One region of the Kitasatospora sp. NPDC023176 genome, then DNA from elsewhere that is predicted to be linked to it. Evidence: riboswitches for the same ligand, from Rfam matches in the RefSeq annotation. Region 1 holds a riboswitch; the other holds the start of a gene.

Region 1 (15,286 bases):
GCGGCAGGCGGGGGCCGCGGCGGGCGATCAGCATGGCGCCGACCGGGGCGGCCACCATCGAGCCGATCGCGGACGGCAGCAGCATCACGCCGGCGTGCAGGACGGTCGCGGTGAAGCCGTAGTGGGCCAGCTTCTCCGGGGTCTGGGCGAAGTTGCTGATGACCATGAACGAGCCGTACATGCCGAAGCCGATGAGCAGGCCGGACAGGTTGGTGAAGGCGACGGCCGGGCGGCCCATCATCTTCAGGTCCACCAGCGGGTGGGCGACCTTGGTCTCGATGACGCCCCAGATCAGGGCGACCACGGCGGCGACGGCGAACAGGCCGAGGGTCTTGGTGGAGGTCCAGCCCCAGTGGTTGCCCTGGCTGACCGCGACCAGCAGGGCGGAGAGCCAGGCGGCCAGGGTGATGGCGCCGAGCGGGTCGGCGCCGCCCTCCTTGTCGGTGACCGGGTCGGACGGGACGCGGAAGGCGACCAGGGCGACGGCGAGCAGGCCGAAGGCCAGGCCCATCCAGAAGATCGACTTGTAGTTCCAGTGCTCCAGCAGCAGGCCGGTCGCGACCAGGCCGAGTCCGGAGCCGACGCCCATCGAGGCGCTGATGGCGGCGACGCCGCCGGTGACCTTCTGCCTGGGCAGCTCGTCACGGACGATGCTGATCGCCAGCGGCATCACGCCACCGCCGGCGCCCTGCAGGACACGGGCGACGATGAGCCAGGTGAAGGAGTGGGTGCTGACCGCCAGCGCCGACCCGGCGACCAGGCCGGCCAGCGAGATCAGCAGCATGGGCTTGCGGCCCCGGAGGTCGCCGAAGCGGCCCAGCAGGGGAGTCAGCACGGCCGCGGACAGCAGGTTGGCCGTCATCAGCCAGGTGATGTTGGAGCCGGAGACGTCCAGTTCCTTGGCCAGCGACGGCAGGATCGGTACGACCGCGGTCTGCACCACGCTGAACGACAGCATCGCCAGGATGAGGGCCGGCAGGACCCGGGCGTTGCTCTGCTTCTCGGCCGCGGTGGTGGGCTGTGGTGCCTCACTCACGGTTGCTTCCTCCCGTACATAGTGAATGAACTGAAGTAACTGTGCAGGGAGATACTTCAGAGTGTCAAATATCGAGTGGTTAAGGTTTGGCAAAGGTGAAGATTTTGCCTGCGGCGGGCCGGGGGCGGGGTTGGTGCCGGGCTGGTGTGAGGGCGGGCACGGCAAAGGGCCCCGGACCGGAGTCCGGAGCCCTTGCTGGTGCGGGCCGGTCAGGCCAGGGGGCGCAGCGCGGCGGGGTGGGTACCGTCGGTGACCGGGGGGGCCGGCTCGGCGGCCTCGGCGGTGTCGTCGTGGACCTCGACGTGCTCGCGGCGGAGCTCGTCCTGGACGACCTCCTCCGCGGTGTAGCGCTCCACCACCAGGCGGACCCGCTCGATCGGGGCGAGGTACTTGCGGACCACCGGCCGCTCCTCACGGAGGGTGACCTCCTCCACCGCCTCGGCGATCTCCTTCTCGGTGAGCGAGGCGCGCTCGGCGTCGCCGACCGGCATCCGCTCCACCCGGACCCGCTCGCGGACCACCGGGACGCGGCGCTCGACCTGCTCGCTGGTCACGTACTTGCGCAGCTTCGCGGTGCCCAGGACGTGCCACTCGGTGGTGATGTCCAGGCGCTCCTCGCGGCAGGTGATCTCGACCGGGCCGTTGGGGGCCGAGGCGGCGGCGGTGCCGGCCGGGTCCACCGAGGGCGGGACGGGCTGGCGCTTCGGCTCGACCACCGGGGTGGCGGCCGACGCGGCCACCGTGCCGTTGACGATCGGTGCGGGGGCGCTGAGGGTCCGCACGTGGGCCTCCGTGGCGGTGTCGGTGCTGGTGGTCGTCGTGGTGGCGGTGGTGGTCATGGTCGGGCCGGGCTCGGCGGAGTGGAAGGCGAGCGGCTTGGCGGCCTTGGCGGCCTCGGCGGCCGACGTGGTGCCGAAGTCGAGGTCGGGCTGGGCGGCCCGGCCGGGCTCCCCGGCGGCCGGACGGCCGTCCACCGGAGTGTCGAGGCCGTAGTAGCGGTAGAGCTGGAGCTCCTGGGCGGGCGACAGGTGCTGACCCACGCCGAAGTCCGGCGAGTCCTTCACCAGCGACTTGTCGTAGGGCACCCGGAGCTCCTCGCCGGAGAACTCGCTCGTGGTGAGCGGGACGAAGGCGTCCCGGCCGAAGATGCCGGTGCGGACGGCCGCCCACTCCGGCTGCCCGGTGGCGTCGTCCAGGTACACCTCGTCGACTGTGCCGATCTTGTCTCCGTTGCGATCGACCGCCTTGTGGCCGATGAGGTCTCGGGGGTCGATGTCGGTCTGCACTCTTTCCTCCAAGCGCTGCGCTTGCGGAACTCCCGCAGGTAAGGCGGCCGGAGCACCCGTTCCGTCCGCCACTTCACACCAAAAGCCATGAACCGGACGGACGCGACCGGGGTGCGGCCGGACGGGTCGGCGCTGCTCCGTCCGGGGGACGCGCGTAGACCCGGAGTGACCCGACGCACCCGTGATCGGAAGGCCGCCCGCTGGTACCCTGGGCGGCGACTGCCGAGCCCGCTCGGGAGAGTCCCCGACAGCGAAAACCGCTGGTCGAGGCGCCGAAGGAGCAACTCCTCCCCGGAATCTCTCAGGCATCCGTACCGTGCGGGATAGGTCACTCTGGAAAGCAGGGCAGGAGCGTCGGCGCGGGAGCCGGCGATCACCACCCTCACCGACGGTGCAAGCCGACGGAGCGCCACAGCGCGACGTGCGGGCGAAGCTCTCAGGTCCCGATGACAGAGGGGGAGGCCTTTCGGGTCCGTCCGCCCAGGCCGGTCCGCTGTCCGCAGCGGCGTCGGCCGGCGTGCGTACCCCCGCCGGTCCGTGACCAGGAGGCCTCGACCACCATGAACGCCCAGCCGAACGCGGGACGCCCCACCAGCGCCTCGACCCTCACCGAGCTTGAGCTGGCCAGCCCCTTCGAGAACCGCCACATCGGCCCCGACGCCGCCGCGCAGGAGAAGATGCTGGCGTCCGTCGGCTACGGCTCGCTGGACGAGCTCGCCGCCACCGCCGTTCCCGAGGCGATCCGTTCCATCACCGCCCTGGACCTGCCCGGCGGCCGCAGCGAGGCGCAGGTCCTCGCCGAGCTGCGCGAGCTGGCCGGCCGCAACCAGGTGCTCCAGCCGATGATCGGCCTGGGCTACTACGGCACCTTCACCCCGCCGGTGATCCTGCGCAACGTCATGGAGAACCCGGCCTGGTACACGGCCTACACCCCGTACCAGCCAGAGATCTCGCAGGGCCGCCTGGAGGCGCTGCTCAACTTCCAGACCCTGGTCTCCGACCTGACCGGTCTGCCCACCTCCGGCTCCTCGCTGCTGGACGAGAGCACCGCGGCCGCCGAGGCGATGGCGCTGGCCCGCCGCGTCACCAAGGTCAAGGGCGGCGTCTTCCTGGTCGACGCCGAGACCCTGCCGCAGACCATCGCGGTGATCAACACCCGCGCCGTGCCGACCGGTGTCGAGGTCGTCGTCGCCGACCTGTCCGAGGGCATCCCGGCCGAGATCGCCGAGCGCGGCGTCTTCGGCGTGCTGCTGCAGTACCCGGGTGCCACCGGCGTGGTCCGCGACCTCACCCCGGTGATCGAGCAGGCGCACGGGCTGGGCGCGATCGTCGCCGTCGCCGCCGACCTGCTGGCGCTGACCCTGCTCAAGTCCCCGGGCTCGCTGGGCGCCGACATCGCCTGCGGCACCTCGCAGCGCTTCGGCGTGCCGATGGGCTTCGGCGGTCCGCACGCCGGCTACCTGTCGGTGCGCGCCGAGTACGCCCGCTCGCTGCCCGGCCGCCTGGTCGGCGTCTCCGTCGACGCCGACGGCAACCGCGCCTACCGCCTGGCGCTGCAGACCCGCGAGCAGCACATCCGCCGCGAGAAGGCCACCAGCAACATCTGCACCGCCCAGGTGCTGCTCGCCGTGATGGCCTCGATGTACGCCGTCTACCACGGCCCGGACGGCCTGGCCGACATCGCCCGGCGCACCCACCGCTACGCCGCCGCCCTCGCCGAGGGCCTGCGGGCCGGCGGCGTCGAGCTGCTGCACGGCGAGTTCTTCGACACCGTCACCGCCGTCGTCCCGGGCCGCGCCGCCGAGATCGCCGCCGCCGCCCGCGCCAACGGCATCAACGTGTTCCAGGACGGCGAGGACCGGATCTCGGTCTCCGCCGACGAGACCACCACCCGCGAGCACCTGGCCGGCGTCTGGGCCGCGTTCGGCGTCCCCGCGGTCGAGGTCGCCGAGGCCGCCGACGCGCTGCCCGCCGCACTGCTGCGCGAGGACGAGTACCTGACCCACCCGGTCTTCCACAGCCACCGCTCGGAGACCGCCATGCTGCGCTACCTGCGCCGCCTGTCGGACCGGGACTACGCGCTGGACCGCGGCATGATCCCGCTGGGCTCCTGCACCATGAAGCTCAACGCCACCACCGAGATGGAGGCGGTGACCTGGCCCGAGTTCGGCCAGCTGCACCCCTTCGCGCCGGTCGACCAGGCCGCGGGCTTCCTGACCCTGATCCGCGAGCTGGAGCGCCAGCTGGTCGAGGTCACCGGCTACGACGCCGTCTCGATCCAGCCGAACGCCGGATCCCAGGGTGAGCTGGCCGGCCTGCTGGCCGTCCGCGCCTACCACCACGCCAACGGCGACACCCAGCGCGACGTCTGCCTGATCCCGTCCTCGGCGCACGGCACCAACGCCGCCTCCGCGGTGATGGCCGGCATGCGCGTCGTCGTGGTGAAGACCCTGGTCGACGGCGACGTGGACGTCGAGGACCTGAAGGCCAAGATCGAGCAGCACCGCGACAACCTGTCGGTGCTGATGGTCACCTACCCGTCGACCCACGGCGTGTACGAGACCCAGATCACCGACATCTGCGCCCTGGTGCACGAGGCCGGCGGCCAGGTGTACGTGGACGGCGCCAACCTGAACGCCCTGGTCGGCCTGGCCAAGCCGGGCAAGTTCGGCGCGGACGTCTCGCACCTGAACCTGCACAAGACCTTCTGCATCCCGCACGGCGGCGGCGGCCCGGGCGTCGGCCCGGTCGCGGTGCGCGCCCACCTGGCGCCGTACCTGCCGAACCACCCGCTGCAGGAGGAGGCCGGCCCGGCCACCGGCGTCGGCCCGATCTCGGCCGCGCCGTGGGGCTCGGCGGCGATCCTGCCGATCTCCTGGGCGTACGTCCGGCTGATGGGCGGCGAGGGGCTCAAGCGCGCGACCCAGGTCGCGGTGCTGAACGCCAACTACATCGCCAAGCGCCTGGCCCCGCACTTCCCGGTGCTCTACACCGGTCCGGGCGGGCTGGTCGCGCACGAGTGCATCATCGACCTGCGTCCGCTGACCAAGGACACGGGCGTGACGGTGGACGACATCGCCAAGCGCCTGATCGACTACGGCTTCCACGCGCCGACGATGTCCTTCCCGGTGGCCGGCACGCTGATGATCGAGCCGACCGAGTCCGAGGACCTGCACGAGATCGACCGGTTCTGCGACGCGATGATCGAGATCCGCGGCGAGATCGACAAGGTCGGCTCGGGTGAGTGGGCCGCCGACGACAACCCGCTGCGCAACGCCCCGCACACCGCCGCCACGCTGGCCGGCGACTGGGCGCACGGCTACTCGCGGCAGGAGGCGGTCTTCCCGGCGGGTGTGAACCCGGCGGACAAGTACTGGCCGCCGGTGAGCCGGATCGACGGCGCGTACGGCGACCGCAACCTGGTCTGCTCCTGCCCGCCGCTGGACGAGTACGGCGTCTGAGACGAGTGCGCCGGCTGATCGGCCGATTGGCTGATCGGTTCGGCGGCTGATCAGCCGAGCGGGAACGCGACAGGGCCCTGGCAGAACGTTTCTGCCAGGGCCCTGCCCTTTCGTTCTCAGGTCGGCGGCTGCCCCCGTCGGGCGGCCCCGGGCCGTACGGTTCCGGCCGTACGGTCGTCGGGCCGCCTCGGCTCAGGCCGCGTGGGCGACGGGGCGGCGCGGGCCGATCACCCGGCCGTCGGGCAGCAGCTCTCCGGTGTCCTCGAACAGGACGACGCCGTTGCAGAGCAGGCTCCAGCCCTGCTCCGGGTGGCAGGCCACCGGTACGGCCGCTTCGCGGTCCTCGGACTCGGCCGTCGGGCAATCAGGACGGTGCTGGCACATACGCGTACCCTCGCTTCGCTCTGCGATCCTCCCCGTGGTGCGGTCACCGGAGGTCGAGCCGTCCGGAGCCGCCTGGTGGTCGGATCCTGTCCGCGCGCCGACCAGGTGTGGACCGGCGCTCCAGTGGGTAGGACAGGTGGTCCTTCCACGCTGCTTCCCAGTGTCGGCATCCGCGGTCGTGCGCGCAGGGATTTCGTGACATGCGCCACAACTCCCGGGTAGAGATCACCCGTTCAGGTGGGGCCCGGGGGAAAACGCGCACCGGTGGGTCAGGCGGGGGATGGCCCGGTGGGGCCATGGCGGGCGGCCCGTCCGGGTGGTAGCCGTTCGGGTGAGGGCGTCAGCGGCCGTCAGCGGCCGCCGGTGGCCGCCGGTGAGGGCCCCGGGAGATCCGGGGGCGTCGGAGCGCACGGCGAAGGGCCGCCGGGCGCGGTGCCCGGCGGCAGGTGCGGCGGGTGACGCGGGCTCAGGACGAGCCGAGCAGCAGCGGCCGGGCGAGCGGGGCGCGGGCGAGCAGCGGGAGCAGTTCGGCGGCCGGGTAGGCACGGTGCGCGGTGACGCCGAGCGGGGCCGGGGCCAGCGGGATCAGCAGGTCGGTGGCCGGGCCGGCGTCGGGGCCGTGCAGCCAGAGCGCGGTGGCGTACTGGCCCGGGAAGGTCAGCAGCCGGGGCTGGCAGCGGGAGCGGGAGCTCTGGGCGAGCTGCCAGGCCTCGCGCAGCGCCCGGACGGTGGAGGAGAGGTACGGGCCGGCGGTGAAGTGGGAGAAGGTGTGGCCCTCGGCGCTCTGCACCACCTCGGCGGCGGCCGCCACCTCCGGGCCGTCCTTGATCAGGAAGCGCCAGCCCGTCCGGCGGGCGTGGGGGAGTTCCGGGTGCGGGCCGTCGAGGACGTGCACCGCGAGCGGGTGCGCGGGGAGCAGTGGACCGGACGGGTGACGCAGCGCGGCGGCGGCGGGCTGGCGCAGCGCGGTCTCCGAGTCGAGCGCGCCCAGCACCGCGCGCAGGGCGCTGGGTGGGGGCTGGGGGGTCTGCAGGGTCATGGCGGGTCCGCCTCTCCAAGCGAGATCGGCGTGCGAGTGCGGCATACCGGCGCGGCGCGGTGCGTCTACGGTGACGGGGCCCGGCCTTGTCCGGTTGTGCAGGATCGCGGTGCCGGCGCGGTCGCCGCCGTCGACGAGGGCCTCGGGGCGGGAGGCGGACCGGCCGGAGCGCAGTGCGAACTCAGCGAATTCATCGAACAAATGCACAGGGTGATCTGTTTATCACAGGCGGTGGCGCCGGGCAAGTCTGCAGATTGCCTGAATAGCCGTCAGATCCCTTGCATTGCAAGCCAGTCGGCGCATTCGGGTATCGATCTTCGAGGTGGGCATGATGCTGGCACGGTCGACCGGCCGGGTGTCTCAGGAGGAGGGGACCGTGGGCGAGAAGGTCGTGGCGACTCGGGCGGATCTCGCGGATCGGCAGCAGTACCGGCTCAAGCTCCAGGCCTGCCTCGACGCGCTGGGGCGGATGCTGCGCGAGGACCGCTTCGACCGGCCGCGGGCGGTGATGGGGCTGGAGATCGAGCTCAACCTGGCCGACGAGCAGGGCCTGCCGGTGATGCGCAACGCCCAGGTGCTGAGCGCGATCGGCTCCAGCGACTTCCAGACCGAGCTGGGCCAGTTCAACATCGAGGTGAACATCGTGCCGCACCGGCTCTGCGGGCACGTCTTCGAGGAACTGCGCGAGGAGATCGACACCGGACTGCGCTACGCCGACCGGCAGGCCGCCGAGGCCGGCGCCCGGATCGTCATGGTGGGCATCCTGCCGACCCTGGAGAACGACCACACCGGGCTGGACGCGATGAGCCACAACCAGCGGTACAGCCTGCTCAGCGACCAGATCCTGGCGGCCCGGGGGGAGGACATCGCGCTGGACATCGAGGGTGTCGAACACCTCCAGCTGGAGTCGATCACCATGGTCGCCGAGGCCGCCGCGACCTCCCTCCAACTGCACCTCCAGGTGACCCCGGAGCGGTTCTCCTCGGTGTGGAACGCCGCCCAGGCGATCTGCGGGCCGCAGCTCGCGCTCGGCGCCAACTCCCCGTTCCTGTTCGGGCGGGAGCTGTGGCGGGAGACCCGTCCGGTGCTGTTCCAGCAGGCCTGTGACACCCGTTCGGCGGAGCTCAAGGCCCAGGGCGTGCGCCCGATCACCTGGTTCGGCGAGCGCTGGGTGGACTCGGCGTACGACCTGTTCGAGGAGAACCTGCGCTACTTCCCGGCGCTGCTGCCGATCTGCGACGACGAGGACCCGCTGAAGGTGGTGGCCTCCGGCGGGGCGCCCCGGCTCGCCGAGATGCGACTGCACAACGGCACCATCTACCGCTGGAACCGGCCGGTGTACGACGTCTCCGGCGGGGTCGCGCACCTCCGGGTGGAGAACCGGGCGCTGCCGGCCGGACCGACGGTGGCCGACACCCTGGCCAACGCCGCCTTCTACTACGGGCTGGTGCGGGTGCTCGCCGAGCAGCCCCGGCCGGTCTGGACCAGGCTGCCGTTCGAGCGGGCGGACGAGAACTTCCGGCAGGGCGCCCGGTACGGCATCGACGCGGTGTTCCAGTGGCCGCGTCCCGGCCGGGCCGGCCGCGGCGGCGGACTGCAGACGGTGTCGGCGGTCGACCTGGTCCTCAACGAGCTGCTGCCGATGGCCTACCAGGGCCTGGACGAGTGGGGCGTCGAGCCCGCCGACCGGGACCGCTACCTGGGGATCATCGAGCAGCGCTGCCTGCGCCGCACCAATGGCGCGGCCTGGCAGAGCGCGACCTTCCACCGGCTGCGCGAGCAGTACGGGATGGACCGCCCGGCCGCGCTCGCCGCGATGACCAGGCGCTACGCCGAGCACATGCGCGGGGGCGAGCCGGTGCACACCTGGCCGGTCGGTTAGGGGCACCGCCCGCTGTGTCAGGATGATCGCTCCGGTCGTCGGCCGACCGCCGGAGCGATCATCCGTTCGATGGAGCGCCCGTGACGACCCGCCCGACCGCGCCGGAGAGCGCGTCGCCCACCCGCCGCCTGCTCGGCGTGGAACTGCTGATCGTCCTCGGACTGTCGCTCGGGGCCAGCGGGATCAGCGCGGTGATCAGCTTCGCGGGCTCGCTCACCGAACCGATCCAGCTCGGGCAGCAGGTCGCCACGCTGAACGGCTCGCGCGCGCCCGGGCGGCCCTGGCTGGACCTGGTGTGGCAGCTGTACTACATCGGGCGCGGGCTGATGCCGGTGGTGCTGGTCGGCTACCTGCTGGTGCGTGAGGGCGCCTCGCTGCGGGTGCTGGGCTTCGACCTGCGGCAGAAGCTGCGCGACCTCGGCCGGGGCGCGGGCGTCGCGGCGGCGATCGGCGGCTCCGGGCTGGCGCTGTACCTGGCCTCGCAGGCCGCCGGGTACAACCTGACGGTGGCGCCCTCGGGGCTGCCGGACGTGTGGTGGCGGGTGCCGGTGCTGGTGCTGTCGGCCTGGCAGAACGCGATCCTGGAGGAGGTCGTCGTCCTCGGCTACCTGCTGCGCCGGCTGGGGCAGCGGGGGTGGTCCTGGCCGGCCGCGGTGGTGGCCAGCTCGGTGTTGCGCGGCTCGTACCACCTGTACCAGGGGGTCGGCGGGCTGGTCGGCAACATGGTGATGGGGGCGGTGTTCTGCCTGCTGTACCGGCGCTGGGGGCGGGTGATGCCGCTGGTGGCGGCGCACGCGCTGATCGACACGGTGGCCTTCGTCGGGTACGCGCTGCTCGCCGGGCACGTCAGCTGGCTGCCGACCCCCTGACCGCCGGTCCGCCGGCCGGTAGCGAGCGGGTGCGCGGCGGGCGGGTGAGCAGCCGGTCGACGTGCCGGCGCTCCAGGCCCTGGCCGGGGTCGATCGGCAGCAGCAGGCGGTCGCGGCGCCACACCGAGCGGCGGACCAGCCGGGACGGGATGACGTCGTCCACCCAGGCGAACGGCCGGCCCTCGGCGTAGCGCAGCAGCGGCGCCCACTTGGCGGCGGAGAACAGCTCCATCAGCGGGACGCGCGGATCGCCGGGCTGCGGGACGTAACCGGTGAAGCGGACGAAGGGGAGCGGGTCCAGGCCGATCGCCGGGGCGATGTGGGTGTTGGCGTGCTCCTCCCAGGTGGTGGCCCAGACCAGCTCGTACGTCCCGGCCAGCTCGCGCAGCCAGGCGCCGTGCTTGGCGGCGAGCAGGACGGCGTAGCCCAGCAGGGTGTGGGAGTCGAACCCGGCGTCCGGATGCGGACAGACCGGGTTCAGCACCCCGTCGACGTCCAGGAAGAGCAGTGGCTTCGGCACCGGTGGGCCCCCAAGTGGATGGTGTTTCCTACCTGGTCGGACGAACCACCCGTACCGGTGGTTGCTCTTCGACGGGCGCACGCGGGGCGCACAGGGCGCTCACGGCGCGGGTGCGGGCTCGCCCGTGGGCACCGGTGCGTCCGGGGTGCTCCGACGGGGGTCGCGGCGGGACAGCCGGCGCACCTGCGGGTCGATCAGGACGGCGGCGCTGAGCAGCAGGCACAGCGCGGCGCAGGCCCAGAGCGCGCCGGACAGGCCGAGCGCGGCGGCCGCCGGGCCGGCCAGCGCGGTGCCGACCGGTGCCAGCGAATAGGAGCCCAGCTCGTCGTACGCGGAGACCCGGGAGAACATCTCCTCCGGGATCTCCTGCTGGAGCACGACCATCCAGTTGACGCCGAAGACGGTGACCCCCACACCGGACAGGAACATCGCGGCGACCAGCACCGGCAACGGTGCGGCGGTGGCCAGGGCCAGGGCGGGCGCGCCGAACAGGAACACGCCCCAGTTGCCGACCAGCAGGATCCGGCGGGGGCGCCAGCGGGCCATCAGCAGACCGGTGACCACCAGGCCGACGCCGTACGCGGACATCGCCAGGCCCCAGGCGCCCGCGCCGCCCAGGCGCTGCTCGGCCACCGTCGGCCCGTACACCGACTCGACCGTGTTGATGCAGGCCACCACCACCGCGAACTGCAGCACGATCACCCACAGCCAGCGGCGGGAGGCGAACTCCTGCCAGCCCTCGCGCAGATCGCGCAGCACACTCCCGCCCGTGGGCGCCGGCGCGGACTCGGCCTCCAGGAAGAACCGCAGGGCGGCGGCTATCAGGAAGCAGAGGGCGTCCAGGGCGAGCACCCAGCCGGGGCCGACGGCGGCGGTGAGCGCCCCGCCGAGGGCGGCGCCGCCGATCTGGGCGGCGTTCTGGCCCATCCGGAAGACCGAGAAGGCGCGGGCGGCGTGCTCCTGGGGGACGGCCTGCATGATCATGCCCCCGGCGGCGGGGGAGTAGAGCGCGTAGCCGGCTCCGCCGCCGGCGGAGAGCACCAGCAGCTGCCACAGCTGGACGTTCCCGGCCAGCACCAGGGCGGCCAGGACGGCCTGGGAGGCGGCGCTGAACAGATTGGCGGAGACCATGATGTGGTGGCGCGGCAGCCGGTCGGCGAGGGTGCCGCCGACCACCAGCAGCAGCACGGTGGGCACCAGCCGGGCGGCGGTGACGTAGCCGATCTCGGCGGCGCCGCCGCCGTTGCCGAGGACGGCGAAGGCGGTGGCGATGGGGGCGCCGGCGTTGCCGAGGCCGCTGATCACGGTGGCGGAGGTCTGGATGCGGAAGTTGCGGCTCGCCCAGGAGGGACGGCGGCCGGGGAGTGGGGTCGGCACCCGGGTGACTATGGCCGGAGTTCGTACAGGTGTCCATCCCGTTTTCGGGCCTGTGCGGTGGCGTCAGCCGAGGTGGCCCCAGAGGAAGGTGAGGGTGCGCCGCCAGGCGATCCGGGCCTGGAGGGGGTCGTGGGTGCCGAGCGGGTTCTCGTCGTTCATGAAGGCGTGCCCGGCCGGGTAGAAGTGGATCTCCGGGCGGACGTCGGTGGCCTCGCCGATCCGGATCGCGGCCTCGTCCACGGCGGTCATCGGGATCGAGCCGTCGAGCTCGCCGAAGTGGCCGAGGACGTGGGCGGTCAGGCCGCGGTAGTCGAAGTCGGGGTCCGGTGGGAGGCCGTAGAACGGGACCACGGCGGCCACCCGGTCGCCGGCCCGGGCGGCCAGCAGCAGGGCGAACCCGCCGCCCATGCAGAAGCCGACCACGCCGACCGCGTCGCCGACCACGCCGTCCAGCGCGAGCAGGAAGTCGACGGCGCCGGAGAGGTCCTCGACGGCCCGCTCGACCGGCAGTTCGCGCTTGAGCCGGGCCGCCTCGGCGCGGTCGTGGGTGGTGGCGCCGCCGAACAGGTCGGGGGCGAGGACGGTGAACCCCTCGGCGGCGAAGCGGTCGGCCATGTCCGCGACGTGCGAGGTGAGCCCCCACCACTCCTGTACCACCACCAGGCCCGGCCCGACCCCCTGCGGCGGACGGGCCAGGTACCCGTGCGCGGTGCGGCCGTTGCTCGGGAAGGTGATGTTCTGCCGGGATCCGCCCTGGTCAGGCATGGCTTCCTCTCGGGGGTCGGGCCGCGTGCGGCACGGGGGCGGGAGGGGCGGACGGTCAGCCCATCTCCTCCAGGGCACGGCCCTTGGTCTCCTTGATGCAGAAGGCCACGAACGGGATCGAGAGCAGCGCGAACGCCGCGTAGATGACGTACGTCGCGGAGAGGTTCCAGTCGGCGAGGTCCGGGAAGCTGACGGTGATCGCCCAGTTGGCGAGCCACTGGGCCGAGGCGGCGACCGACAGGGCCAGCGCGCGGATCCGGTTGGGGAACATCTCGCCGAGCAGCACCCAGACCACCACGCCCCAGGAGAAGGCGAAGCAGAGCACGAACACGTGCGCGGCGACCAGCGCGACGGTGGCGTGGGTGTTGTCCAGGGTGGCGGTGTCACCGGTGCCGTGCCGGTAGGAGAACGCCCAGGCGGCGGTGGACAGGGCGAGGGCCATGCCGACGGAACCGGCCAGGGCCAGTGGCTTGCGCCCGATGCGGTCCACCAGGACCATCGCGATCACCGTGCCGATCACGTTGATGATCGAGGTGGAGAGGCTGATCAGCAGCGAGTTGGACTCGTTGATGCCGACCGACTGCCACAGGAGCGACGAGTAGTAGAAGATCACGTTGATGCCGACGAACTGCTGGAACACCGAGGCGCCGATGCCGACCCAGACGATCGGCAGCAGGCCGAAGCGGCCGCCGAGCAGGTCCTTGAGCCGGGGCTTGTGGGTGGACTCCAGCACCGCGCGGATCTCGGCGACCCGGGCGTCCAGGTCGATGCCCTCGCCCTCGACCTCGACCAGCACCTCGCGGGCCCGCGCCTCGCGGTGGTCGGCGATCAGGTAGCGCGGCGACTCCGGGATGGCCAGCGCCATCAGGCCGTACACCAGGGCCGGGATGGTCTCGACGCCGAGCATCCACTGCCAGGCCTGGATGCCGCCCAGGTGGCCGGTGGACTCGCCGCCGGCGGCCTGGTTGAGCGCCCAGTTGGCGAGCTGGGAGACGGTGATGCCGAGCACGATCGCCATCTGCTGGAAGGACGCCAGCCGGCCGCGGTAGGCGGTCGGGGCGACCTCGGCGATGTAGGTGGGAGCGATCACCGAGGCGATGCCGATCGCGATGCCGCCGACCACGCGCCAGGAGGCAAGCGCCTCGATGTTCGGGGGGAACATCGAGCCGATGCCGCTGGCCGCGAACAGCACGGCGGCCAGCAGCATCGTGCGCACCCGGCCGAAGTGGTCGGCCAGCCGGCCGGCGACCACCGCGCCGACGGCCGAGCCCAGCAGTGCGATGGCCACCACGAAGGCGGTGGTGCCGTGGCCCACCGCGAAGTGCTTCTGGATGCCCGTCACCGCGCCGTTGATCACGGCGCTGTCGTAGCCGAACAGGAAGCCGCCCATCGCGGCGGCCGCCGAAATGAAGATCACGTGCCCGAGGTGGGCCTCGCCGGACGCCCGTTGGTGGTGGACTGTGGACACGTGCGCTCCCCGAGGTGGACGGGCCCGCTCTGACGGCTGGGCAGGACTCGTCTCACATTCGAGCAGCGCGGCGGCCGACCTGCCCGAGCTGAGGGCCGATCGGGTGAATTGGGGTCAGTCGACGGCGCGTGCGGTGGCCGTGCGCCGTTCGTGGCGTCGCAGCAGCTGGGTGCGGGCGGCGGCGTTCTGGTCGCGGCGCAGGGCAGGGCCGTCCGCCCGGTCGGCGAGGCGGTCGGCGATCGCGTGCTGCGCTCCGGCCGGCTTCTTGTCGTCGTACTTGAACTTGGCGCGTACCTCGCGGACCGTCAACCGGAGCCCGCGCAAGCCGGGCAGCAGCCGGGCGAACTCGCCCTCGCCGGGGACCACCCGGACGTCCGGGGTCTCCGGTTGGAAGTGCGCCAGCTGACGGTTGAGGATCTCCGCCTTGCCCGCCGCGGACTCGACCAGTTCGGCGGTGCAGTGGAAGTGGACCGAGGCGTAGTAGCTGGTGGGTGTGCCGGGCTCACCGCGCCAGTGGCCGGGGGCGAAGGCGTAGTCGTCGGTGACCGCCAGGGTGACGTTCGGGTCGGCCCGGACGGCGGCCAGCAGCGGGTTGGGCGCGGCGAGGTGGAGCAGGATCTCGCCGCGGTCGGCGTCCAGCAGGAAGTGCGTCGGGACGAGCACCGGGCCCTCGTCGGCGCGGCCGTTGGCGGCGAGCAGGCCGAAGTCGCGGCCCTCGGCCAGCCAGGCGCGCCACTCCTCCTCGTCGCCGCGGTCCCAGGAGCGGATCAGCATCGGGTGGCCCTCCTCAGCGGGGGAACACGCGCATGTGCGCGGGGAGCGGGATCGTCGTGTCGTACGGCTCGGGGGTGCCGAACACGGTGCTGACCGGGACAATGCCGGACCAGTGCGGCAGGTCGGCGTCGGCCGGGTCGTCGTTGGCGTCGTCCGCGCGGGTCTTGGCCGAGACCTCGTCCAGCTCCAGCCGGATCACGGCGGTGGCGGCGAGCTCCTTGGGGTTGGCCGGGCGGATCTCTCCGGAGCGGCCGGGGACGACCTGGTCGACCAGGGCGGCCAGCGCGACGTCCAGCTCCTCGGGGTCGGTGACCTGGTACGCGGTGCCGTGGGCGACCACCGAGCGGAAGTTCACCGAGTGGTTGAAGGCGGACTTGGTCAGCACCAGGGCGTCGACGTGGGTGACGGTGACGCAGACCCGCAGG
Region 2 (15,286 bases), on a different contig from region 1:
CGGGCCAGCAGCGGGTCGACGCCCATCGCGAGCAGCACGTGACTGGGCTGCGGCACCCCGGCCGAGCAGGCCGAGCCGGTGGAGCATTCGATGCCCTGGGCGTCCAGCAGCATCAGCAGCGCGTCGCCCTCGCAGCCGGGGAAGGAGAAGTGGGCGTTGGCGGGCAGCCGGCCCTCGCCGGCCGGGTCGCCGTTGAGCACCGCGTCCGGGACGGCGGCCAGCACCCCGGCGACCAGGTCGTCGCGCAGCGCGCCGAGCGTCACCGCGTACTCCTCCCGCCGTTCCACGGCGAGCGCCGCGGCGGCCGCGAAGCCGGCGGCGGCGGGGGCGTCCAGGGTGCCGGAGCGTACGTCGCGCTCCTGGCCGCCGCCGTGCAGCAGCGGTACGGGCGCGGCGCCGCGGGAGAGCAGCAGCGCGCCGATGCCGAACGGGCCGCCGATCTTGTGCCCGGTGACGGTGAGCGCGGTGAGGCCCGACCCGGCGAAGGACACCGGGACCTGACCCAGCGCCTGCACCGCGTCGGCGTGCATCGGGATGCCGTACTCGGCGGCCACGGCGGCGAGTTCGCGCACCGGCTGGACGGTGCCGACCTCGTTGTTGGCCCACATCACGGTGACCAGGGCGACGGAGGAGGGGTCGCGTTCGATCGAGGAGCGCAGCGCCTCGGGGTGGACCCGGCCCAGCGGGTCCACCGGCAGGTACTCGACCTCGGCGCCCTCGTGCTCGGAGAGCCAGTGCACCGCGTCCAGCACCGCGTGGTGCTCGACCGGGCTGCACAGCACCCGGGTGCGGGCCGGATCGGCGTCCCGGCGGGCCCAGTACAGGCCCTTGACCGCCAGGTTGTCGGACTCGGTGCCACCGCCGGTGAACACGATCTCGCTGGGGCGGGCGCCCAGCGAATCGGCCAGCGACTCGCGGGCCTCCTCGACCACCCGGCGGGCCCGGCGGCCGGCCGCGTGCAGGGCCGAGGCGTTGCCGACCACCCCCAGGTGCGCCGTCATCGCGGCGATCGCCTCGGGCAGCATCGGCGTGGTCGCCGCATGGTCCAGGTATGGCATAACGATGCGATTGTAGAGGGCCCGCCCGGGGGCCCCTCCAGGTGCACACCGATCCGGCCACCGACCCGGCCACCGGGCCGCGACGGCCGGACGCCGGTGTCCGGCACCGGTTTGTACCACTGTGCCGGGCAGCGGTTAGCCTGACGAACACTTCTCAAGCCAGTTCAGGGGGGCACCATGTCGCAGTCGGTCGACCGCGCGCTGACCCTGCTCGGCTCGCTCGACGACGGACCGCTCTCGCTGGAGCAGGCCGCGAGCCGCCTCGGGGTGCACAAGTCCACCGCGCTGCGGCTGCTGCGGACCCTGGAGGAGCACGGTTTCGTCCGGCGCCAGCCCGACCTGCGCTACCAGGTCGGCGGGCGGGTGCTGTCGCTGGCCCACCGGGCACTGGAGGACTTCGACGTCCGGCAGGTGGCCGCGCCGTACCTGGCCGCGCTGAACGCCCGCTGCGGCTACACCGTCCAGCTGGCGGTGCTGCAGGACGGCGAGGTGCTCTACCTGGACGAGGTGGCCGGGCCGTCGGCCGCCCGGCCGCCGCGGATCGGCCGCCGCGCCCCGGTGACCGGGACAGCCGTCGGGCGGGTGCTGCTGGCCGGGCTGCCGGCGGACGGCGCCCGCGAAGAGGAACTGCCGCCCGAGCTGGCGGCGGTGCGCCGCCGGGGCTGGGCGGCCGAGTCTGCCGAGCACCGGGAGCCGGTGACCTGCGTGGCCGCGCCGGTGGCGGGCAGCGGCGGGCGGACGGTCGCCGCCTGCGCGCTGAGCGCCCCGGCGGGCCAGGTGCCGCCGGCCGAACTGGCCCGGATGCTGCCGGAGCTGCTCTGCACGGCCGAGGCGATCTCGCTCGCGTACGGGGGCTCGCCTACTCCTCGCTGGTGCGAGAACCGTTGCGGTGCCAGGCCCGCGGGGCGCGCCAGCCGTACTTCAGGGCGAGCATCCGCAGCCCGAACGCGGTGAGCGCGGCGGCGGTGCCGGTGACGCCGGTGAGCCGGTCCGCGCCGATCAGCACGGCCACCAGGGCGGCGCCGACCAGGGCCGGGACGGCGTAGATCTCGCGGTCCCAGCGCAGCAGCGAGGGGATCTCCCCGGCCAGCACGTCGCGGATCACCCCGCCGCCGGCGGCGGTGACCATGCCGAGCGCGACGGCGGCGACCGCGCCCAGCCCGTAGTCGTGCGCCTTGGCGGTGCCGGTCACGCAGAACAGGCCGAGGCCGAGGGCGTCCAGGGTCTGCACCGCGCGGTTGATCCGCTCGACCTCGGGGTGCAGGAAGAACACCACGAGGGCGGCGGCGAGCGGGGTGACGAAGTAGCCGAGGTTGGTGAAGGCGGCGACCGGGGTGGCGCCGATCACCAGGTCGCGCATCACCCCGCCGCCGAGGGCCGTGACCTCGGCCAGCACACAGATCCCGAAGATGTCCATGTTCTTGCGGACGGCGAGCAGCGCTCCGGAGAGCGCGAAGACGAAGATGCCGACGAGGTCCAGCGACTGCTGCACGTCGGAGGGGAAGATCTGCGAGGTCACCACACAACTATGACCTGCGCGAAACCCTCCCCTCCGCCCACGGCCCGCTCAGGCCTTGTTCTCCGGGCTGTGCAAGTCGTTCCCCACGCTCCGCTCAGGGCTGTGCCTGATCGTTCCCCTCGCTCCGCTCGGGGAAGTGACAGGCCACCTGGTGCCCGGTCGCCAGCGCCGTCAGCGGCGGCTCCTGGCTGGCGCACACCTCCTGCGCCTTCCAGCAACGGGTGCGGAAGCGGCAGCCGCTGGGCGGGTTGATCGGCGAGGGCACGTCGCCGGTGAGCAGGATCCGCTCGCGCCCGCCGCGCTGGCGCCGGCGCGGGTCGGGCACCGGGACGGCCGACATCAGGGCGTTGGTGTAGGGGTGCATCGGGGTGCGGTAGAGCGAGTCGCGGTCGGCGATCTCGACGATCTTGCCGAGGTACATCACCGCCACCCGGTCGGAGACGTGCCGGACCACCGAGAGGTCGTGCGCGATGATCAGGTAGGTCAGGCCGAGCTCCTGCTGGAGGTCGTCCAGCAGGTTGACCACCTGCGCCTGGATCGACACGTCCAGGGCCGAGACCGGCTCGTCCGCGATGACCATCTTCGGCTTGAGCGCGAGCGCCCGGGCGATGCCGATGCGCTGGCGCTGGCCGCCGGAGAACTCGTGCGGGTAGCGGTTGTAGTGCTCGGGGCTGAGCCCGCACAGTTCCAGCAGGTCCTGGACGGCCTTCTTGACGCCGCCCTCCGGGTGGACTCCCTGGAGCTTGAACGGCGCGCTGACGATGGTGCCGACGGTGTGCCGGGGGTTCAGCGAGGAGTACGGGTCCTGGAAGATCATCTGGATGTCGCGGCGCAGCGGCCGCATCCCGCCGGCGCCCAGGTGGCTGATGTCGGTGCCCTCGAACTCGATCGTCCCGCCGGTGGGTTCGTCGAGCCGGGTGACCAGCCGTCCCATGGTGGACTTGCCGCAGCCGGACTCGCCGACGACGCCCAGCGTCTCACCGGCGTTGACGGTGAAGTCGATGCCGTCGACGGCCCGCACCGCACCGGTCTGGCGCCGCAGCAGTCCGCCGCGGATCGGGAAGTGCCGGGTCAGGCCGGTCACCTTCAGCAGCGGCTCGCGGTCGGAGGCGGGCGCCGGCGAAGGGAGGGTGGCCCCCTGAGTGTCCGTCATCGGTTCTCTCCAGAAAGGTGGTACGAGGCCGGGCTCACAGCCGGGGCGCGATCTCTTCGGCGAAGATGCGGTGCCGCTCGCCGACCGGCAGGTGGCAGGCCGCGACGTGCCCGGGCCCGGCCTCGGCCAGGACCGGGACCTCGCTCGTGGAGCGCCCGCCGGTCAGGGCGGCGTACGGGCAGCGCGGGTGGAAGGCGCAGCCGGACGGCACGTTGATCAGGCTGGGCGGGGTGCCCTTGACCGGGACGAGCCGCTCCTGCAGCTCTCGGTCCAAGCGCGGCATCGAGCCCAACAGGCCCCAGGTGTAGGGGTGTTCGGGCGCGTCGAAGAGGCTCTCGGCGGGGCCGCGCTCGATGCACTTGCCGCCGTACATGACCAGGATGTCGTCGGCGAGCTCGGCGACCACCCCGAGGTCGTGGGTGATGATGATGACGGCGGAGCCGAACTCCTCCTGGAGGTCGCGGATGAGGTCCAGGATCTGCGCCTGGACGGTGACGTCCAGGGCGGTGGTGGGCTCGTCGGCGATCAGCAGCGAGGGGTCGTTGACCAGGGCCATGGCGATCATCGCGCGCTGGCGCATGCCGCCGGAGAACTGGTGCGGGTAGTCGTCCAGCCGGCGGTCGGGCTGCGGGATGCCGACCCGGTCGAGCATCTCGATCGCGCGGGTCCGGGCCTGCTTCTTGGTGGCCTGGGGGTGGTGCACCCGGTACGCCTCGACGATCTGCGCGCCGACGGTGTAGTAGGGGTGCATCGCGGTGAGCGGGTCCTGGAAGATCATCGCCAGTTCGCGGCCGCGCAGTTGGCGCACCCGGTCCGGTCCGGCCGCGATCAGGTCCTCGCCGTCCAGCCGGATCTCGCCGCTGATCCGGGCCCGCTTGGAGCGGTGCAGGCCCATGATGCCGAGCGAGGTGACGGACTTGCCGGAGCCGGACTCGCCCACGATGCCGAGGGTGCGGCCCTTGTGCAGGTCGAAGCTGACCCCGTCCACCGAGCGGACCAGGCCGTCGTCGGTGTCGAAGTGGATCCGGAGGTCGCGGACGGACAGGAAGGGGTCGCCCAGCGGGGGCCGGTCGGCGTCGGCCGGGGCGGCCGCCGGGGTCTTCTGGAGGTCGGTCACGAGAGCCTCACGCGGGGGTCGACGAGCGCGTACAGGAGGTCGACCACGAGGTTGCAGACGACGATGAAGAAGGCGGCGAGCAGGGTGACGCCGAGGATCTTGGGCAGGTCGTTGTCGGAGATCGCCTGGACGGCGAACTGGCCGATGCCCTTGAGCGAGAAGACCTGCTCGGTGATCAGCGCACCGCCGAGCAGCAGGCCGAGGTCCATGCCGAAGATGGTGACGATCGGGGTGAGGGCGGAGCGCAGCCCGTGCTTGACCACCACCTTGCGCTCGGCCAGGCCCTTGGCCCGGGCGGTGCGGATGTAGTCCTCGCTCATCGTCTCCAGCATCCCGGCGCGGGTGAGCCGGGCGTAGAGCGCGGAGTAGAGGAAGGCCAGCGAGATCCACGGGAGGATCAGGTTGCGGGCCCACATCAGCGGGTTGGCGGTGAAGTCGACGTACTCCAGGTTGTCCAGGATCGGCCACTCGTAGCTGAACACGGTCAGCAGCAGGGCGCCGGTGAAGAACACCGGCAGCGAGACGCCGGCCAGGGCGATGCCCATGGAGAGCCGGTCGAAGATCGACCGCGGCTTGAGGGCGGAGATCACGCCGGTGGTGACGCCGGAGACCAGCCAGAGCACCGCCGCGCCGATGGCGAGCGAGATGGTGACCGGGATCCGGCTGGTCATCTCCGGCCAGACCTCCAGGTGGTTCTTGAAGGAGTAGCCGAAGCAGGGCACGTGGCAGGTGGCCGGTTCCGGGCCGAACTTGTACTCGGCGCCGCTGACCAGCGCCTTCAGGAAGTTCCAGTACTGGGTGTACAGCGGCTGGTCGAAGCCGAGGTTCTGCTTGACCGCCTGGATCGCCTCGGGCGAGGGGTTCTTCCCGATGTACTGCGCGGCCAGCTGGTCGGTGGTCTCACCGGCGATGCGCGGGAGCAGGAAGAAGATCGCGAAGGTGACCGCGCTGACGACGACCAGCAGCGCGGCGGCCGCGAGGATCCTGCGGATGATGTAGGCAAACACAGTTGGGCGGCTCCGGCGGCCCGCCGCCGTCCGGGATCTGCCGGACGGCGGCGGGCGCCGCTGCCTTCACCTGCCTTCAGGGATGCGGAGCCAGGCTCTTTACTTGGTGGTGCCGATGTTCAGGTAGTCGTACTCGCCCGAGAAGGCCGGGGTGGAGGCGATGTTGGTCGCGCTGTCCGGGCGGTACAGGAAGACCTTGAAGTCGGTGAGCGGGACGTACACCGCGGACTCCATGACCTTCTTGTCGATGTCGCCGTAGATCTTCTCGCGGGCGGCCCGGTCCGGGTTGACGGCCGCGTCGTCGATCATCTTGTTGACGGCGGGGTCGTTGAGCTGGGCCAGGTTGCTGTTGCCGGAGGCCTTGATCGCGCGGCCGTCGACGATCTGCTGCAGGAAGCCGTAGCCGGTCGGCCAGTCGGCGCCCCACTGCATCATCATCAGACCGATGTTGTGGTCCTGGGTGTACTGCGGGGCACCGGCCGAGTCGGTCAGGTACTTGCCCTGCGGGAACTGCTGGATCTCGGCGTTGATGCCGATGCTCTTCAGCTGCGCCTGGATCGCGGTGGCCGCGGCGACCTCGGTCGCGCGCTCGGTGCGGGCGGACAGCACGGTGCTGAAGCCGCCGTCCTTGCCACAGGCCTTCAGGGCGTCCTTGGCCTTGGCCTGGTCACCCTTGTTGTCCTTGGTCTCGAACAGGTTGAAGTCCTGGTGGCCCGGGATGTCCGGCGGGAGCACGGTGTTGGCCACCTGGCCGCGGATCGGGCCGCCGAGCGAGGTCTGCACCGCGACCTTGTCGATCGCGTACTGGACGGCCTTGCGGCACTCGATGTTGTCGAACGGCGCGACCTTGGTGTTGATCGCCATGTAGACCAGGCGGCCGCCGTAGGCGTTGTCGGTCTTGGCCTTGAGCTTCGGGTCGCGCAGGATCTGCGCCTGGGTCTGCGGGTCGACGCCGCCGCCCACCAGGTCGACCTGGGCGTTGCCGGCGATCAGGTCCTTGTCGATGGTGGCCTGGTCGATGTTCATCTTGAGCACGATCTTGTCCGCGAGCTGCTTGCGGATCGGGTCGGTGCTCTTGTCCCAGTTGGTGTTCGGCACCAGGACGGCCTGCTTGCCGTCCTCGTAGGACTCGAACTTGTAGCTGCCCGAGGACACGATGTGCTTCACGTAGTCGGCACCGGTGTCCTTGGCCTGCGGGACCGGCGCGGTCTGCGGGGCGCTGACCAGGTAGTCGAAGTCGGCGAAGGGGTGCTGCAGGTGGAAGACGACCGTGGTGTCGTCCGGCGTCTCGATCGACTTCAGGTCGCCGGTCTTGTCCTTGTACGGGCCCTGGTACGGCGTCGGGTTGTCGACCAGCAGGTCGTGGAAGTACGTCGGGCCGTTGGAGTTCACCTCGGGCGCGAAGTTCGAGCGCTCCACGGCGTACTTGACGTCCTTGGAGGTGATCGCGGTGCCGTCGTCGTACTTCAGGCCCGCGCGGAGCTTGTACGTCCAGGTCAGACCGTCCGCGCTGGGCTGGCCCAGCGACTCGGCGAGGTCCGGGACCAGCTTGTTGCCGTCGGCGCCGGCCGCCGGGTTGAAGGTGGTCAGCGGACGGCCGTACAGGCGCGAGAAGTTGTAGATGTACGCGTAGTACGTGTTGCCCGGGTCGAGGGAGTCCGGGGTGCCCTTCATCTCGTAGGTGACCGTCCCGCCCTTCTTGTCCGAGGCGTTGACGACCTGCTTGGTGGCCGCGTCGGCACCGCCGCCACTGGCGTCGGCCGAGGAGGAGGAGCTGCCACCGCTGCTCTTGGAACTGGATGAGCAGCCGGTGACGACCAGGACCGCGGCAGCGGCCACGGCGGTCAGCACGGCGGTACGGGACCTACGCATGGGTGAGATCAACCCCTTGAGGATGTGGAGGAGGGAGGACCTGACGCGGAGCCGGTGGCTCTCGGGTCAGTTGCTCTTGGGATCGAGGGCGTCACGCAGCCCGTCGCCGAGCAGGTTGAAGGCGAGCACGGTGATGAAGATCGCGACACCGGGGACCACCATGTACTGGGGGTCCACCTGGTAGTAGTTCTTCGCGTCGGCGAGCATGCCGCCCCAGGAGGACTGCGGGGGCTGGATGCCGACGCCGAGGAAGCTCAGCCCGGCCTCGAAGAGGATGTTGGTCGGGATCAGCAGGGTCGAGTAGACCAGGATCGGGCCGACCAGGTTGGGCAGCAGTTCCTTGAACAGGATGAACGGGCCGCGGGCGCCGAGGCTGCGGGCCGCGTGCACGAACTCCCGCTCGCGCAGCGAGAGGGTCTGTCCGCGCACGATCCGGCCCATGTAGGGCCAGTTGAAGAAGCCGATCACGAAGATCAGCACCAGGATGTGCAGCGGGAGGCCGTGCAGGCCGAACGCGCCGCCCTGGAGCGAGGCCGAGATCGCGATGGCGAACAGCAGCAGCGGGAACGCCAGGAAGACGTCCATCAGCCGGCTGATCAGGGTGTCCACCCAGCCGCCGTAGTAGCCGGCCATCACGCCGAGCACGGTGCCGATGGTGTTGGACAGCACGGTCGCGCCGAAGGCGACCAGCAGGGAGACCCAGGAGCCGTCGACCACGCGGGAGAGCAGGTCACGGCCCTGCAGGGGGTCGACGCCGAGCAGGTGGTCCCCGCTCATCCCGCCCCAGTCGCCGAGCGGGAGTCCACCGAGGTCGGCGTCCAGCAGGTCCGGGTTGGGCTGGTCGGGGTTGAGCCCGAACAGGGACTCCAACGGCCCGGAGAGGACGGCCAGGAGGATCAGCAGGATCACCACGATGCCGCCGGCGACAGCGGCCTTGTCCCGCTTGAAGCGGGTCCAGGCGATCCGACCGAGGGAACGGCCCTCGATCGTCGTGGCCGGGCTCGGGGAGGCGGGTGCCTCGGGTTCGTTCCCGGCGGTTGTGATGGGTGCGGTCATGGTCAGTTGGTCCCCTCGCCGACGGTGGCCGGCCCACGGGTGCCGGGCGCCGGTTCGGCGGTACGGCTGCGGACGTGCGGAGGTGCTAGGAGCAGGTGGTCGCGGCAGTGCGTCGTGCACGGGCACTGCCTCCACGCGGGATGGGCGTCGCGTGGATCGAGCGGTCGGCGTGCGCGTTCACCTTCGTGGGGTTCCCAGTACGCGCGGTGCGTTGCGCAGAACTCTCTGCCATCCGAACTGGCTTGCGCCAGCCCTGACAACCGACAGATGCCCAACTGTGATCTGCCCGCATGCACCTCGCCGGTCTCCGGCATATACCTCTTCACACGGGTGTGAGAGCCATGTCAAGATACGTCGGCGGCGACGGTGGAAAATTCGTCCGGAAACCACCGAAGCCGACCTGATGGCAGATCAAGTCGGCTTCGTGTCCGAGACTTTGGCAATAGCCGGTTTCGGCAATCAGCGGCCGGGGTAGCCCGGCCACTGTCGCTGGGGCTGGTGACCCCAACCCGGCGCGGGCTGTTGGGCGCCGTACGACCACCCCGGCGTCGGCTGCCCCGGCATCGACTGCCCCGGATAGGGCGGCGGCACCGGCGGGTACGGACCGGTCTGCGGTCGGCCCGCCTCCCGGTCGAAGAACGGCCGGGCGTTCGCGCGCATCCACAGCGCCACCGGGTCGTACTCGTCCGCCATCGCCACCGTGGACACCGCGAGCCCCTCCGGAGCCACCGCGATCGCCCGCTGCATCAGCGCCCGCACCGCCTCCACGGCCGGCGGCGAACTCTCGTACAGGTCCAGGCCGATCGCCAGGTACGGCTCCCCCACCGCCGGCTGCACCCAGGCCCGGCGCAGCGCCCGCACCGCGCGCACCTCACCGGCCTGCCGCTCCAGCAGGGCGAAGAACTGCTGGGCGTTCACCTGCGGCTCGCTCAGCTTCAACGGACCGGCCGGCAGCCGGTCCAGGCCCGCCGCGACCCGCCGCAGGTCCGCCCACGGCACCCCGACCCCGCCGCCCGGCGCGTGCGGGTTGAGCCACAGGCCCCAACGGGTGCGGTACAGCGAGGCGGCGATCTCCCGCCCGGAGATGACCTCGTGGGCCCGCGCCCAGCCGGAGGCCGTCAACTGCTCGGGCGAGGTGACGGCCGGCGCGTAGCCGTGGCCGCTGATCTCCATGTTCCCGTACTGCGCGTCCGGGCTGCCCGGCGTACCGTGCCAGAGCAGCATCCAGACCCGGCCCTCGGCCAGCGCGTGCAGCAGCCGCTCGTACGCGTCGTAGCGCTCCGGCGCGACCTCGCGCAGAGCCTGCTCCAACACGCCCGGATCCGCTGCCGGGGGCCCGGCCGGTGCCTGGCCCCAGGGCCCCGGCACCCCGGCCGCTCCCGTTCCCGCACTCATGCGCCCACCTCGCCGCGCCTCTTTCCTGAACCCGCCGGCCCGTCAGCCGCCTGCACGCACCCTATGGCGCGGCACCGGCCGCCGCCACGGCGACGTGCCTGTGAAGGATCCCCGCTCACACCCGCGAGTAGAAGGGCATGACCCGGGTCAGCAGCCACTCGACCACCGGGTCGTCGGCGAGGTCGAGCAGCACGAGGTGGACGCCCCCCGGCAGCGGGGCGGTTCCCAGTGCCCGCCCGAGCGCCTCGTTCACCGCGCCCGGGTCGGCCGGGGCCGCCGGATCCAACTGGACCCCGACGAACATCACGGTCGGCTCGCCCTCGATGCTGGCCAGCGCCCGGCGCGCGGTCAACACCCCGGGCAGGGTCGACAGTTCGGCTCGGCAGACGGCCAGGAAGTGCTCCGGGTCCTCGCCCGGCACCGGCTCGCGCAGCGCCACCCGGCCACCGGTCGGCCCTTCCGGCGCGTTCGCGGTGTGCTCCCAGCGGTCCTCGCGCGGGCCGCGGCGCAGCTCGGCCACCCCCTGCGGCGGCACCGGAATGCCCACCGCCGCCTCGGGGTTGACCGCGATGCCCACGCCCAGCGGCAGCCCGCGGGCGAACTCCCAGGCCGGCGCGACCGCGAAGGGCATCCCCGGCGCCTGCTGCAGGAACACCTCCTGCGAGGAGAACACCGGCACGTACGGGGCCCCGGCCAGTTCGATGGTCGGCAGGTCCAGCGCCTGCCCGCCCGGGTCGCCCCCGGCCGGCAGCGGGATCCACACCTGGCTGCGGGCCAGCACCTCGACCACCCGCGGGGTCGCCCCCGGGTCGCCCAACGCGGCCGTCAGCACCTGCTCCAGCTCGTTCGCCGGCCACGCCCCGCCCGACGGCGCCGCCTGCGGCCCGCCCCACCCCTGCTGCTGCTCCACCGGGTACTCCATGCGCCGCCGATCCGGCCCGCGGCCGGGTCGGCCGCCCATTGCTGCGCCGACGCGCAAGAGTTTAGGGCTCGGCCCCGAACGCGCGTCGTGTGACCGGGTCCCCTCTCCCGTCCTCCGCGAGGACGTGCCATGATGTGCGCGTCCGACGGCATGCGCCGCGGGCCCCCACAACTCCACACCGGCCGCTCGAACCCGCGCGGGAGAGCCCGGAGTGCCCCTTCGCGGGGGCACGGCCGGCGCCGAAGGAGCAAGTCCTCCCCGGAATCTCTCAGGCCCCCCTACCGCGCGGGTTAGGCACATCTGGAAAGCGGCGCACGGCCCCGCCGTGCGCCCACCCACGGTGCAAGCCGCCGTCCTGTCCCCGATGCTGGAACCAGCCGATGCTGGAACCGGCTGCGGGCAGGTGGGCGGTGAAGCTCTCAGGTTCGACGACAGATGGGGAGACCCACGCCGCCGCATGCCCGCGCGCGGGGTCGGCCCCGAGCGGTCCGGTCCGGCGCGTGCACCCCTGAGTGCCCCGACCGAGGAGTTCCTGGCCATGTCGTCCCTCCGCCTGACCGCGCTCGACGCGCTGCACCGCGCCCTCGGCGCGACCATGACCGACTTCGCCGGCTGGGACATGCCGCTGCGCTACGGCAGCGAGCGCGAGGAGCACCTCGCCGTCCGCACCAAGGCCGGCCTGTTCGACCTCTCGCACATGGGCGAGATCACCGTCACCGGCCCGCAGGCCGGCGAGATGCTGGACCACGCGCTGGTCGGCTTCGTCTCCGCACTCGGCGAGCTGCGCGCCCGCTACACCATGATCTGCGCCGAGGACGGCGGCATCCTGGACGACCTGATCGTCTACCGCCTGCGCGCGGACGCCTTCCTGGTCGTCGCCAACGCCTCCAACGCCCAGCTGGTGCTGGACGAGCTGATCGCCCGCGCCAAGGGCTTCGACGCCGTCGTCACCGACGACCGCGACACCTACGCGCTGATCGCCGTCCAGGGCCCGGAGGCCACCGGCATCCTGGCCGGGACGACCGACGCCGACCTGCCCGGCCTGAAGTACTACGCGATCCTGCCCGCCACGGTGGCCGGCCGCGAGGTGCTGCTGGCCCGCACCGGCTACACCGGCGAGGACGGCTTCGAGATCTTCTGCGCCCCGGCCGACGCCGAGCCGGTCTGGCAGGCGCTGACCGCCGCCGGCGAGGGCCGCGGCCTGGTCCCGTGCGGCCTGTCCTGCCGCGACACGCTGCGCCTGGAGGCGGGCATGCCGCTGTACGGGCACGAGCTGTCCACCGACCTGACCCCGTTCGACGCCGGCCTGGGCCGGGTCGTCCGCTTCGACAAGACCACCAACGAGGGCGCGTTCGTCGGCCGCAAGGCGCTGGAGCAGGCCGCCGCCGCGGCCGAGACCAACCCGCCGAAGGTGCTGGTCGGCCTGGTCTCCGAGGGCAAGCGGGTCCCCCGCGCCGAGTACACCGTGGTCTCCGCCGACGGTGCCCCGATCGGCCGGATCACCTCGGGCGCGCCGTCCCCGACCCTGGGCAAGCCGATCGCGATGGCCTACGTCGACGCGGCCCACGCCGCCCCCGGCACCGCCGTCGCGGTGGACGTGCGCGGCCGGCACGAGCCGGTCGAGGTCGTGGCGCTGCCGTTCTACAAGCGCGCCCGCTGAGGCCCTCGCAGCCCCCGGTTTTCCCATCGACGCACGTCGGAGCCGTCCGTGCGGCGGCCCGCTGCGTCGTACCCGCTTCCCATCCTGGAGAATGACGCCATGAGCAACCCCCAGCACCTGCAGTACACCAAGGAGCACGAGTGGCTGACGGCCGCCGACGCCGACGGTGTCTCCACGGTCGGCATCACCAAGCACGCCGCCGACGCGCTCGGTGACATCGTCTACGTGGCGCTGCCCGCGGTCGGCGACACCGTGACCGCCGCCGAGACCTGTGGCGAGCTGGAGTCGACCAAGTCCGTCAGCGACCTGTACTCCCCGGTGACCGGCGAGGTCACCGAGGTCAACCAGGACGTCCTGGAGGACAACAGCCTGGTCAACAGCGCCCCGTTCGAGGGCGGCTGGCTGTTCAAGGTCCGCGTGGAGGCCACCGACACGCTGCTCAGCGCCGACGAGTACAACGCGCTCACCCACGCCGAGGGCTGAGCCGCCCACCGGGACGGACCGCCGCGCGGCGGTCCGTCCCGCCCCGCCGGCTCTCCGGCCACCCGTCGCCCGCCGCCGCCCCGCCGAGGGCGCGCTTCGCACGGCACCCCTGATCCTCCTCCCGGGAAGACCACACCATGACGGTTCTCAACCAGTCCCTGCACGCCCTCGACCCGGAGATCGCCGCCGCGGTCGACGCCGAGCTGCACCGCCAGCAGACCACGCTGGAGATGATCGCCTCCGAGAACTTCGCCCCGGTGGCGGTCATGGAGGCCCAGGGTTCGGTGCTCACCAACAAGTACGCCGAGGGGTACCCCGGCCGCCGCTACTACGGCGGTTGCGAGCACGTCGACGTGGTCGAGCAGATCGCGATCGACCGGGTCAAGGCCCTGTTCGGCGCCGAGCACGCCAACGTCCAGCCGCACTCGGGCGCGCAGGCCAACGCCGCCGCGATGTTCGCGCTGATCCAGCCGGGCGACACCATCCTGGGCCTGAACCTGGCCCACGGCGGTCACCTGACCCACGGCATGAAGATCAACTTCTCCGGCAAGCTCTACAACGTGGTCGCGTACCACGTCGACGAGAAGACCGGCCAGGTCGACATGGCCGAGGTCGAGCGCCTGGCCAAGGAGCACCAGCCGAAGCTGATCATCGCCGGCTGGTCCGCCTACCCGCGCCAGCTCGACTTCGCCGCGTTCCGCCGGGTCGCCGACGAGGTCGGCGCGCTGCTCATGGTCGACATGGCGCACTTCGCCGGCCTGGTCGCCGCGGGCCTGCACCCGAACCCGGTGCCCTACGCGGACGTGGTCACCACCACCACCCACAAGACTCTGGGCGGCCCGCGCGGCGGCGTCATCCTGTCCAAGGCCGAGTACGCCAAGAAGATCAACTCCGCGGTCTTCCCCGGCCAGCAGGGCGGTCCGCTGGAGCACGTCATCGCGGGCAAGGCCGTCGCCTTCAAGGTCGCCGCCTCGGAGGAGTTCAAGGAGCGCCAGCAGCGCACCCTGGACGGCGCCCGGATCCTCGCCGAGCGCCTGCTGCAGGCCGACGTCGCCGAGGCCGGCGCCTCCGTGCTGTCCGGCGGCACCGACGTCCACCTGGTCCTGGTCGACCTGCGCAACAGCCAGCTCGACGGCCAGCAGGCCGAGGACCGGCTGCACGAGGTCGGCATCACCGTCAACCGCAACGCCGTCCCGAACGACCCGCGCCCGCCGATGGTCACCTCGGGCCTGCGGATCGGCACCCCGGCCCTGGCCACCCGCGGCTTCCAGGCCGAGGACTTCCGCGAGGTCGCCGACATCATCGCCGAGGCGCTCAAGCCCGCCTTCGACGAGACCGTCGCCGCCGCGCTGAAGGCCCGGGTCACCGCCCTGGCCGAGAAGTACCCGCTCTACCCGAACCTCTGATCATCGGCGGCGGGTGACCGGCCTCACGCCGGCCGGCCGCCTGCCGTTTCCGGGGCACCGCGCACACTGGACAGTACGCGCGGTGCCCCGTCCCATGTACCGCTTTGTCCTTCCACGAGACCCAGACAAGGACGTCCCCGTGGCCATCAGCGTCTTCGACCTCTTCTCCATCGGCATCGGCCCGTCGAGCTCCCACACCGTCGGCCCGATGCGCGCCGCCCGGATGTTCGCCCGTCGGCTGCGCTCCGAAGGCCTGCTGGACCGGGTGACCGGGGTGCGCGCCGAGCTGTACGGCTCGCTCGGCGCCACCGGCCACGGCCACGGCACCCCGAAGGCCGTCCTGCTGGGCCTGGAGGGCCACTCGCCCCGCACCGTCGACGTCGACCAGGCGGACAAGGACGTCGAGCGGATCGCCGCCGAGAAGCGGATCAACCTGCTCGGCGAGCACCCGATCGACTTCGACCCCGACAACCAGCTCGTCCTGCACCGGCGCCGCTCGCTGCCGTACCACGCCAACGGGATGACCCTGTGGGCGTACGCGGCGGACGGCTCGACGCTGCTGGAGAAGACCTACTACTCGGTCGGCGGCGGCTTCGTCGTGGACGAGGACGCGATCGGCGCGGACCGGGTCAAGCCCG

The links. A riboswitch is a leader RNA that binds a small molecule or an ion and turns the genes downstream of it on or off. The one in region 1 is predicted to bind glycine.
Region 2: it holds a riboswitch for glycine, as region 1 does, so the genes downstream of both, gcvT (glycine cleavage system aminomethyltransferase GcvT) here and gcvP (aminomethyl-transferring glycine dehydrogenase) in region 1, are expected to answer to the same signal.

Annotation. Positions count from the first base shown of each region.
Region 1 is NZ_JBVHIP010000025.1:119,337-134,622, reverse strand. Features, by position in the region: gene ACZ3YL_RS29070 (MFS transporter) at 1-1,036, opposite strand, end outside; gene ACZ3YL_RS29065 (PRC and DUF2382 domain-containing protein) at 1,246-2,322, opposite strand; glycine riboswitch at 2,546-2,649, shown strand; glycine riboswitch at 2,651-2,782, shown strand; gene gcvP (aminomethyl-transferring glycine dehydrogenase) at 2,883-5,783, shown strand; gene ACZ3YL_RS29055 (DUF5999 family protein) at 5,976-6,167, opposite strand; gene ACZ3YL_RS29050 (hypothetical protein) at 6,634-7,206, opposite strand; gene ACZ3YL_RS29045 (glutamate-cysteine ligase family protein) at 7,583-9,088, shown strand; gene ACZ3YL_RS29040 (CPBP family intramembrane glutamic endopeptidase) at 9,169-9,957, shown strand; gene ACZ3YL_RS29035 (HAD domain-containing protein) at 9,935-10,477, opposite strand; gene ACZ3YL_RS29030 (MFS transporter) at 10,577-11,854, opposite strand; gene ACZ3YL_RS29025 (dienelactone hydrolase family protein) at 11,918-12,619, opposite strand; gene ACZ3YL_RS29020 (sugar porter family MFS transporter) at 12,675-14,009, opposite strand; gene ACZ3YL_RS29015 (FMN-binding negative transcriptional regulator) at 14,202-14,861, opposite strand; gene ACZ3YL_RS29010 (pyridoxamine 5'-phosphate oxidase family protein) at 14,875-15,286, opposite strand, start outside.
Region 2 is NZ_JBVHIP010000042.1:41,047-56,332, forward strand. Features, by position in the region: gene ACZ3YL_RS36495 (cysteine desulfurase family protein) at 1-1,058, opposite strand, end outside; gene ACZ3YL_RS36500 (IclR family transcriptional regulator) at 1,236-2,012, shown strand; gene ACZ3YL_RS36505 (trimeric intracellular cation channel family protein) at 1,918-2,577, opposite strand; gene ACZ3YL_RS36510 (ABC transporter ATP-binding protein) at 2,672-3,730, opposite strand; gene ACZ3YL_RS36515 (ABC transporter ATP-binding protein) at 3,765-4,847, opposite strand; gene ACZ3YL_RS36520 (ABC transporter permease) at 4,844-5,854, opposite strand; gene ACZ3YL_RS36525 (ABC transporter substrate-binding protein) at 5,954-7,726, opposite strand; gene ACZ3YL_RS36530 (ABC transporter permease) at 7,793-8,782, opposite strand; gene ACZ3YL_RS36535 (enhanced serine sensitivity protein SseB C-terminal domain-containing protein) at 9,242-10,177, opposite strand; gene ACZ3YL_RS36540 (enhanced serine sensitivity protein SseB C-terminal domain-containing protein) at 10,293-11,099, opposite strand; glycine riboswitch at 11,287-11,393, shown strand; gene gcvT (glycine cleavage system aminomethyltransferase GcvT) at 11,638-12,759, shown strand; gene gcvH (glycine cleavage system protein GcvH) at 12,859-13,242, shown strand; gene glyA (serine hydroxymethyltransferase) at 13,380-14,648, shown strand; gene ACZ3YL_RS36560 (L-serine ammonia-lyase) at 14,788-15,286, shown strand, end outside.